One region of the Rhizobium sp. 05L429 genome, then DNA from elsewhere that is predicted to be linked to it. Evidence: predicted binding sites of a transcription regulator. Region 1 holds the regulator's gene; the other holds the start of a gene.
The links. The regulator LexA, encoded in region 1, represses DNA repair genes until DNA is damaged. The targets are predictions, from matches to a motif close to TGTTCNNNNTGTGTTCNG.

Region 1 (5,212 bases):
GCCGGCTTTCTCAACCGACTTCATGATGAAGTCGAGGGCTTCCGGAGCGCTCTTCAGGCCCGGTGCAAAACCACCTTCGTCGCCGACATTGGTGTTGTGCCCCTGGGCAGCGAGTTCCTTGCGCAGCGTATGGAAGACTTCCGAGCCCATGCGGACGGCTTCACGGATCGAATCTGCGCCAACCGGCAGGATCATGAATTCCTGGAAGTCGATCGGGTTGTCGGCATGAGCGCCGCCGTTGATGATGTTCATCATCGGAACCGGCAGAAGGCTTGCCGAAGCACCACCGACATAACGGTAGAGCGGCAGGCCGGAAGCCTCCGCGGCGGCCTTGGCGACAGCAAGCGAAACGCCGAGGATGGCGTTGGCGCCGAGGCGTGACTTGTTCGGCGTACCGTCGAGCTCGATCATGATCTTGTCGATCTGAATCTGGTTTTCAGCATCGATGCCGCCGATCGCGTCGAAGATCTCGGTATTGGCGGCTTCGACGGCCTTTTCGACACCCTTGCCGAGATAGCGCTTGCCGCCGTCGCGTAGTTCGACAGCTTCATGCGCGCCAGTCGAAGCGCCCGAGGGAACAGCCGCACGGCCCATGCTGCCGTCTTCGAGATAGACATCGACTTCGACGGTGGGGTTACCACGGCTATCGAGAATCTCGCGGGCTATGATATCGGTAATTGCAGTCATGGTTTTTTCCTGCTCGGTGGGTGGATAAATCGTTTGAAACCGTCTTAATCGAAGGTGCGCAAATTACAATGGCAGTTTGCGGCACCCTTCGGCATGCAGTTCCACTCGTCGCTATATTACGATCATGTCAGGCTTTTGACTGTCAGCCTTTAGCGATCGCGTCGAAAGCCAGCAGCTTTTCCAGAAGCCGCGGCATATCCTTGAGATAGACCATGTTCGGGCCGTCGCAGGGCGCGTTATCCGGGTCCTGATGGGTCTCGATAAAGACCCCGGCAACACCGACCGCCACGGCAGCGCGCGCGAGCGTCTCCACGAATTGCCGTTCTCCGCCGGACGTTTCCCCCTGCCCACCCGGCTGCTGGACCGAATGAGTGGCGTCGAAGATAACTGGCGCACCGGTGGCTGCCATGATCGGCAGGGAGCGCATGTCGGAGACCAGCGTGTTGTAGCCGAAGGAAGCGCCGCGCTCGCACAGCAGAATGTTCGGATTGCCACTCTGATTCAGCTTGCCGAGCACATTCTTCATGTCCCAAGGCGCCAGGAACTGGCCCTTCTTGACGTTGATGACGCGGCCCGTCTTGGCAGCAGCCACCAGAAGATCAGTCTGGCGAGACAGGAAGGCCGGTATCTGCAGGATATCAACGACCTTCGCTACTTCGGCGCATTGTTCTTCGCTGTGAATGTCGGTGAGAACCGGAATGCCGAGTTCCTTCTTGAGATCAGCGAATACTTCCAGCCCCTTCTCAAGGCCGACACCGCGTTTGCTCGACAACGAAGAGCGATTGGCCTTGTCGAAAGACGTCTTGTAGACAAGCCCTATGCCGAGCTTGGCGCACAGTTCCTTCAATGTGCCGGCCACCATGAACGCATGGTCGCGGCTTTCCATTTCGCAGGCGCCGGCGATCAGCGACAAGCGGCCGGTATTGGAGAAGGTGACCTTACCGGCGCCCTCGCCGACCGTCACCTGGGAATTGGTATTGGAGCTCATGATGTTTCCTCGAAGGCGAAGAGCACGCCCTGGCCGGGCGCGGGCTTCACCAGAATACGGTTGCCCTTGCGTGTATAGGTCACCCCGTTAGCAGCCAAATGCGCTTCTGTCACGGCAAGATCGCCCGCATGGAAAAGGATCGCCCGCCCACGCAGGCCGCGATCGGTGTCCGGCGTCGCCAGATCGAAATAGGCCTCCAGACCCGCCGGGTTCATCAGACTGATTTTTGTGTTTGCCAGAGCAACTCTCACCCCAAAACCGGTCTCATCTGCGGCGTCGGCTCTTGCCACGCCACGGACGAATTCGCCGAAGGCCGAAGGCTCGGGCGCGGCTAGAACTATCTCGGCAATTCCGGTTACGCCGTTGACGTGAGCTTCGAGCGCGCTGCGGTCAGCAGGGAGCGGATTGACGCGCTCGACGGCGAAGAGAAAGAAATCCGGTGCMCGGAGGTCACCGGCGAAGGCGAGCCGGAAGCCGGCAATGCTCTCCGTGCCATCCGGCATTTTCACGGGACGTTCGAACTGCAACACAGAACCAGCGCTAATGCCGCCTTTAACGAATCGAGCATGTTCATGCTTTGCATCCGCGGCACTGAAGGCGATAGCAGACAGGCCCTCGCTGCCGCAGCGAAAACGAAAGGCCTGATCGCGGGCTGTGAAGACATTGCCATCACGCGCCGTCCTGTCGCTCTCCTCGACACTGGCGACGCCGAGCGGCTCGAGATAGCTCCTGTCGGCGAAGAAAACGCAGGCATTTTCCGTACCGAAGGGATGGCGCGCGTCCGGAGCGACGGTGAAGCCCAGCTTGCCTAACCTCTCGCGTGCAAGGGCGATATCGGTAACCGGCAAAACGAGATGATCGATCGCAAGCGTGTCTTGGGTCATCAGCTACTCTCCAGCAATCACAAGGAGATGTGCTTCAACAAGCCTTACGAAGCAAGGCCGGACGGGCCGGGCGCCGACAAAAATAAAATTCTCAACACAATGGGGAGAAATTTTACGAAAATTTAGCCACTTGCGGAACACATATGGAACATATAGTGTCCGTTCTGGATTTGTTTCAATACTGGGGTCACACGCCGATGCTCACGCGCAAACAACAGGAACTTCTTCTTTTCATTCATGAAAGGATGAAGGAATCCGGCGTTCCGCCATCTTTCGACGAGATGAAGGACGCCCTGGATCTGGCCTCGAAATCCGGCATTCATCGGCTGATCACGGCGCTCGAAGAACGCGGCTTCATTCGCCGGCTTCCGAACCGGGCGCGTGCGCTCGAAGTCATCAAGCTGCCGGAAGCCTACAGCTCGAGCCTACAGCCAAGGCGCGGCTTTTCACCAAGCGTCATCGAAGGCAGCCTCGGCAAGCCGCAACCTGTTGCGCCTCCCGCCGCGGCAAAGTCAGCACCTGCGGCCGACAACGGCAATTCGGTTTCCGTGCCGGTCATGGGGCGCATCGCTGCCGGCGTGCCGATTTCGGCAATCCAGAACAACACCCATGACATCACCGTTCCCGCCGATATGCTTGGCTCCGGCGAACATTATGCGCTCGAAGTTCGTGGCGACTCGATGATCGAAGCCGGCATCTTCGATGGCGATACCGTCATCATCCGCAACGGTAGCACGGCCAATCCGGGTGACATCGTCGTCGCACTCGTCGATGAAGAGGAAGCGACGCTCAAGCGCTTCCGCCGCAAGGGCGCATCGATTGCGCTCGAAGCCGCAAACCCCGCTTACGAGACCCGCATTTTCCCGCCGGATCGCGTCAAGGTCCAGGGCAAGCTCGTCGGCCTCATTCGTCGCTATCACTGACCGGTGACCGGTMAACATCAGCGAATGTGTCGCTACGCCAGTCATAGGCACGGTGGCGCATCCAGGGCCGTGGTAATGCGTCGAATGTAGCGGCAACCGCAACTCCGCCATCTGTGAAACGAAGCTCGATCGAGCCTGTCTTGCGCAATGTTTCGCCGGTAAAGAGCAGAGCTCCGGATCGGCAGCCGTCAAGACGCAGACGGACAGGGGTGACGACGATATCGGCCGTATCGCAGGCAGGGCCCAGATAGGCTGCATTGTCGATAACCGTCAGTTTCTTTCCATTGCCGAGCATGATGGCGCACCAGGCACCTTTCAGGCACGAGAACCGTGACGGCGAACCGATCGCGACACGTCTTATCGATTCTCTGGCTTCATTCTGTTGATCCCGCGAGAGCTGCAGTCTTTTGCCTTCGGGCGCAGTGGGCCTGTTGGCAGCTTCCAGCATGACTGGCTTCCTGTGCTCTTCGATGGCAAGCGCCCGCTGCCATTGTTCGAAGATGAAGGCGGGTGGCTTTTCGCGGTTCGAAGCTATCGCCTCTCCATCGACAACAGCAACGAGGCTACCGTCTTCGGCAATGGCGATGTCGGGCATTGCCTCTGATGGCAGCGCCGCGACAGCAAGCGTGGAGAGAGCGACGATTGCCGTTCCGATATGCCGCAGTCGAGTTCTGAGGAGGGTCAGCAGCAGAAAACCGAAAACAGCCGTCGGGAAGTACCAACCCGGCAAACGGCCCACATCGATATTGCCACCCCAGCTCGATACCGTCTTTGCGATTGTAATCACCAGATCCAGCCCGAAGCCTGCCACATGCCATGCCCAGCCGTCCAGGCCAAAGGGCATCAGCAGCATCGCCAGCATCCCAGCCGGCATGACGATGAAGGAAATCACCGGCATGGCCGCGAGATTTGCCGGCAGGCCATAGGCTGTCAGCCGGTGGAAATGCTCGATCGAAAACAGCGCGGTAGAGAAGCCGCCAATCAGCGACGTCAGGAAAATGCCACCAAAGAAACCGCCGACCACGAAGAGGGGCTTCATGACCGGCAGGTTGGCAAAGACATTCTCCCACATCGGCCGGCCTTTCCAGAGATCGTAGCCGGCGACCAGGGCAAGTGTTGCGGCAAAGGACATCTGGAAGCTCGGCCCCAGCACCTCCGATGGCGAGATCGCAAGGATCACAAGAGCGGATAGCGCCACGTTTCTGAGGCTGATCGATGGCCGGTCAAAGAAGACGGCAACCAGCATGATGGCCATCATGATGAAGGCACGTTCGGCGGAGACGGCAAAGCCGGAGATCAGATAGTAGGCCGTCACCGCCGCGAGCGCACCGGCCGCCGCGATTTTCTTGGTCGGCCACGCCTGGGCAATGCCGGGAAAAAGGCTAAGGACGACGCGCAGGCCGACAAAAAAGATGCCGGCGGAAAGCGCCATATTGAGACCGGAGATCGCGACGATATGGGCAAGGCCGGACTGCCGCAGCGCGTCCGTCGTGTCATCCGAGATCGCCCGTCTCTCGTCGGTGACAAGCGAAGCGGCAAAGGCGCCGGTATCGCCCGGCAGGGTGGAGCGTATGCGATCGCCGATGCCACTCCTGAGGCGATAGAGCCATTCGAGTGTCGCCTCACCGACCGAGCCCGCTTGCTGTGGCTGCAAGGCAAGCTTTTTCGGCGCGCCATAGAAAAAGCCGTTGGCGCCGATGCCGTCAAAATAGGCACTGAAAGCAAAATCA
Region 2 (5,212 bases), on a different contig from region 1:
AAAAATAGGGCGCGTAGCGCATCTTGGCGATCAGCCCCAACTCGTGGCGGATCGTCTTTTCGACGTGGTCAGGCAGGCCGTCGGGGTATCGATCCGGCACGCATTCAAAGACAAACTGCTCGAGTGAGGCCTGCGCGCTCTTGCCGGGCACGATCGCCTCCTGTGGATATTGATAGGTCAGTTCCTCCATCGAAAAACTGCAGCGCCGGGCGATCTCCATCGTGCGGGCGAGCGCTTCGGGATAGCGGGAAAAAAGCCGCGCCATCTCCTCGGGTGGTTTCAGATAGCGGTCGGCGTGCCGTTCACGTTCGAAGCCGACATCGTCGATCGTGGTGCGCGTCCGGATGCAGGTCACGACGTCCTGGAGCTGGCGGCGCGCCGGCTCATGAAAGAGCACGTCGTTGGTAACGACGGTCTTGACCTTCACGCGCGCTGCCATGTTGGAAATCTCATGCAGACGCAGCTGATCGTTGGGCCGCCGTCGCAGGCAGAGCGAGACATAGGCGCGCTCGCCAAACAATGTTGCGACCCTGCGCAGCTGGATCGCGCAGGTCTCGTCGGCCTGATCCGGAACGAGGATCCCGATCAGGCCGTCCGCGTAAAGTGCCACATCGTCACTTGCCAGGATGCACTTTCCCTTGCCGCCCCTGCTCTTTCCAAGCGTCAGCAGCCGCGTCAGTCGTGCATAGGCAGCCCGATCGGTCGGATAGACGAGGATCGACATGCCGTCCTGAAGATCGAGACGACAGCCGACAATCATGCGCAGTCCCGTCGCCCGTGATGCCTCGAGCGCACGAACAATGCCGGCGAGAGAATTGCGGTCGACGATGCCGACGGCCGCAATGCCGAGTGCCTTGGCCGTTGAAAACAGTTCGTCGGCGCTGCTGGCGCCACGCAGAAAGGAAAAATGCGTCGTGACCTGCAGTTCGGCATAGTTCATTTGAAGGGTCCTTTCTTACTTGAAGGTCCCGTGGATGAACCAGCGGTGCGAGCCGGTGTCGGGATCGACGCCGTCGCCGGAGCGGAAGATCCAGGAGCGTTCGCCGCTATCGTCTTCGACCGCGAAATAGTCGCGCACCGCCGCCCATTCGGACGAGCGCTGCCACCATTCCCCGAAGATGCGTTCCGGTCCGTCGGCACGTGCAACGCGCCGCCGTTTGCCACGCCAAGTGAACCAGACCGGCGGATGGTCGGGCAGCAATGCCATGACGTCGATCGGTTCGGGATGGACCATCAGCCGGAAAGGTCGTGGCCAGGTCAGCGGCCAAGTTTTTTCGAGATGGTCTGCGACCGGCGATATGCGTTCGACCGAGCGCTCCGGAACGTCGCTTGCAACAGGGGCTGCGCGGTAGATGCGGTAGGTGCCGCGATTGCCGATGATATCGACGAAGGCGCCGAGATCGACGCCCTGCTCCTCGACCAGATTCGTGGCAATCTGCCGGTCCTCCAGCGGCTCGGCCATGGTGGCGGCAAGGCAGAGTTTTTCGATGCCGAAGCCGGGATCGATGCGTTCGATCCGGTCATGCAGCAGTTTCGTCAGCCAGACGATGTCGCGCACGGGTTTGGCCGTCCCCGCCCGCAGCGCCTGGATCGTGTTGTCGACCCTGTGAACGATCAGGTCAGTACGGCGAACGCCGAGCCCCTTCTCCTGCAGTCTCTGACAGAGCGCCTGCACGAGTTGAGCCACGTAGCGGGCAATCGTCTCCGGCGCGCCGATCGGCTCGCCAAAGGACCTGCTGACCTCGACGACATCGCTTGCCCGGATCGGGTTGATCGGCTCGGGCAGCCGGGCAAACATCTGTTCGAGCCGGCGGCCGATCTGCGGGCCGAAGCGTAGGGAGAGCGGCGCCCTCGGCGTTGCCGCCAGTTCGCCGATGGCCCTAAAACCGAGCGTGTGCAGGCTGGTCACGGTCTTGGCGTCGAGGCGAAGTGTTCCGATCGGCAGCTGGCAAACAGCTTGCGCGGTCTCTCCCCGGTGCACGATATGCGTTTCACCCGACATCGAGCGGGCGAGAGCATGGGCAGCACCCCAGCTATCGGCAACCGCGGCGCGTGCGACCAGCCTTTTGGCCCGAAAACTGTTGACGAGGCGCGACAGCATCGGTGCCTCGCCGCCCTGCAGATGGTCGGCACCTTCCGTGTCCATGACGATGCCATCAGGCGGATCCATCGCCACGATGGGTGAATATTGCGTCAGGACCCAAAAAGTAATGCGTTCCAGTGCCGCCAGATCGGCTGCCGGATCGGCATCGACCATCGTGAGGCCCTGGACGAGCGCCTGGGCCTTGGCGGTGGGCATGMCGACGCTGAGGCCGAGCCTGCCGGCATTGGCGTCGACGGCCGACAGCCATCGTTGCGACCCGCTTTTGGMGATGACGACAAGCGGCGCCTCAAGCGGAATGGACGGATCGGCGCGTCTGATCCGATCCGTCGGTAGCGTCGGAAGAAATACGGAGACGACCCTGACCATCACATGCCTCTAGGATGAAATCTGCACTTTCGCCGGCCTTGATCCGGATCAGTTCTGCAAGCCAGCGGGCCTGGCCGATGCCTGGAACCGGAAGCGGCTTCGACGGCAGAACGGAAATACGCCATCGGCTGGCTGCGGCCGTCGGATGGCCGAAATCGAGCGCCTCCGTCTGGCGGCGCGCACGGCGGATGATGAGACCGATCGTGCCGGAGCTTTCTGCTGCAAGCTGCAGCCGGCGCGAAACGGTCATCGGCAGCCGGACCGTCTCGGCAACGACGGCGCCAAGGCCTTTGAAACGCAAGGCCTCCTCGAAGGCGTCGAGCACATATTCTTCGCGCAGCGCCTCGACATAGACGACGCGATCGGGATGCAGGCCGAGTTGTGCCAGTGCCGGTGCAAAGAGATCCGGACGCGCGTGACACCAGACGACAATGCCCTTGGTGCGGGCCGCCACGCCGGCGGCGAAGGAGGCTGCCGCCGCACCGTCGACGGCGCCTGTTCCGCCCCCTGAAAATTCATGGATCGCACCATATGCCAGCCCGCCGCCTGGAAGACGATCATCCATTTCGGGAACGCCGAATGGCAGGACCGTCTTTGCGCGGACCGCCGCACCTTCGAGATGCTGGATGCGGTCCCTCAGGTCCTGGATGAGCGGATTTGCGGCGGGTTGCGCCATGATCGGTCTTCGTCAATTTCGAGTTTCCCTACCGCCCAAAAGCGGATATGTTCCTTATTTGTTCCAGTTTCAAATGTGAGTCAATGCGCATGTATCGGGTGGATATTCCTGCGGGTGCCTTGGTCCACAGCGATGGAATGAAGGAATGCGAAGTAAATTCAGATAAATGACGGGAATTCATCCACAGAAGCGGAAATGTCATCGATAAGAAAAAATACCTATGTGCCGGCGTTGACGCTTCGAGAGTTCAAAAGCCCGGTCATTGCAGTGGTGTGCGGCGCCTGCAATCGGCGCGGCGAACTCGATCGAAAAGCCCTCGTCAGGCAACTTGGCGCTGACCTGACCTTCGTTCAGCTCCGACGTCGGGTGGCGATGGGATGTTCCTGGCTGGTCGGTGAAGACGGAGCCGATCGATGCGAAACCCACTTTCCCGGTCTGAACGCGACCGGCCTGTTCTTGAACCAGGAGAATCAGCTATGAGCGACAATGTTGTTTCATTCGAAGACAAGCGCCTTCAGAGGCTTGGCGGAACGCTGTTCGGTTCGACTGATGGCGAACGGACGATTGCCCATGTCATTTCCCGCCTGGAGCTCTTCAAGGCCGATCAGACATTGGTGAGAGCCTATATCGGGAAGATCGACAGCGGTGAGGTCATCCTTACGCCGGACGACGGCAGCGCGCCCTCGCCGACGGCCCTCGTCCATCTTGCCGACCTGCTTTCAAACTATGACAGGCTCCTCGACGAGCAGATCGCAGAGCTGGCATGTGAGGCGGAGGAGCTTGATGGGCCCTATCAAAGGACGTGAAACCTGATCGCATCATGATCGAGGACGTCCAGAGTGATGCCGGCGAGCGGCTGCGCAAGATCATCCATGTCGATATGGATGCCTTCTACGCGTCCGTCGAACAGCGGGACAATCCCGAGCTTCGCGGCAGGCCGCTTGCCGTTGGCGGATCTGAGGCCCGCGGCGTGGTTGCGGCCGCAAGCTACGAGGCGCGTGCCTTCGGCGTCCATTCGGCCATGCCGTCGGTCACCGCCAGGCGCAAATGTCCTGACCTGATTTTCGTTCCGCCCCGCTTCGATGTCTACAGAGCCGTCTCATTGCAGATCCGCGAGATCTTTGCCGAATATACGCCGATGATCGAACCCCTGTCGCTTGACGAGGCCTATCTCGACGTCACCGAAAACTTCAAGGGCATGGAGATTGCGACCGACATCGCCACCGAAATCCGGGCGAAAATCAAGGAGGCGACCGGGCTCAACGCATCGGCTGGAATTTCCTACAACAAGTTCCTCGCCAAGATGGCAAGCGATCTCAACAAGCCGAACGGACAGGCCGTCATAACGCCGAAGAACGGCCCCACCTTCGTCGAAAACCTGCCTGTCAAGAAATTCCATGGCGTCGGCCCGGCGACGGCCGAGAAGATGCGTCGTCTCGGTATTGAGACTGGCGCCGACCTCAAGGAAAGGTCGCTCGACGTCCTGATCGATCATTTTGGAAAATCCGGGCCCTATTTCTACGGCATTGCCCGCGGCATCGACAACCGACAGGTCAAGCCAGACAGGGTACGCAAATCCATCGGTGCCGAAGATACATTTCGTCAGGACGTGTTTGCCTATGAACCGGCGCGGCAAGGCGTCCAGTCGCTGGTCGAAAAGGTCTGGGCCTATTGCGAGGCCCATGAGATCGGCGCCAAGACCGTCACCCTGAAGGTCAAATATGCCGACTTCAACCAGATCACCCGCAGCCGCACGACGGCAGCGCCGATTTCGTCGCTCTCTGAGCTCGAGCAGATGGTCGAGCAACTGCTCCTTGCGATCTTTCCAACGGAGAAAGGCATCAGGCTGCTCGGCGTAACGCTGTCCTCGCTCGAGCGTTTCTCCCCGGCAAGCGACACGCAGCTCACGCTGTTTTGAGGCAAAGATCCTGCTTCATGAGATTTGGGATGCCGACTTGTCGTCAAGTCCTGGCCAGCATTCGCTGAAGGCAGGTCCGGGGATACGAAGTCTCACCTCGCCCTGCCAGGCCCCGACGACATAGTCCTTGCGATCGATCTCCAGACTG

Region 2: AC1DNW_RS13100 (ImuA family protein) is a predicted target of LexA. The motif match lies at 3,195-3,212, and genes of this name have one in related genera.

What each region holds. Positions count from the first base shown of each region.
Region 1 is NZ_JBFTNV010000018.1:114,874-120,085, reverse strand. Features, by position in the region: gene eno (phosphopyruvate hydratase) at 1-687, opposite strand, end outside; gene kdsA (3-deoxy-8-phosphooctulonate synthase) at 830-1,675, opposite strand; gene AC1DNW_RS19860 (VOC family protein) at 1,672-2,559, opposite strand; gene lexA (transcriptional repressor LexA) at 2,757-3,482, shown strand; gene AC1DNW_RS19850 (ComEC/Rec2 family competence protein) at 3,463-5,212, opposite strand, start outside.
Region 2 is NZ_JBFTNV010000010.1:129,033-134,244, reverse strand. Features, by position in the region: gene AC1DNW_RS13110 (error-prone DNA polymerase) at 1-940, opposite strand, end outside; gene AC1DNW_RS13105 (Y-family DNA polymerase) at 956-2,470, opposite strand; gene AC1DNW_RS13100 (ImuA family protein) at 2,391-3,146, opposite strand; gene AC1DNW_RS13095 (hypothetical protein) at 3,342-3,626, shown strand; gene AC1DNW_RS13090 (hypothetical protein) at 3,623-3,952, shown strand; gene dinB (DNA polymerase IV) at 3,967-5,064, shown strand; gene AC1DNW_RS13080 (right-handed parallel beta-helix repeat-containing protein) at 5,080-5,212, opposite strand, start outside.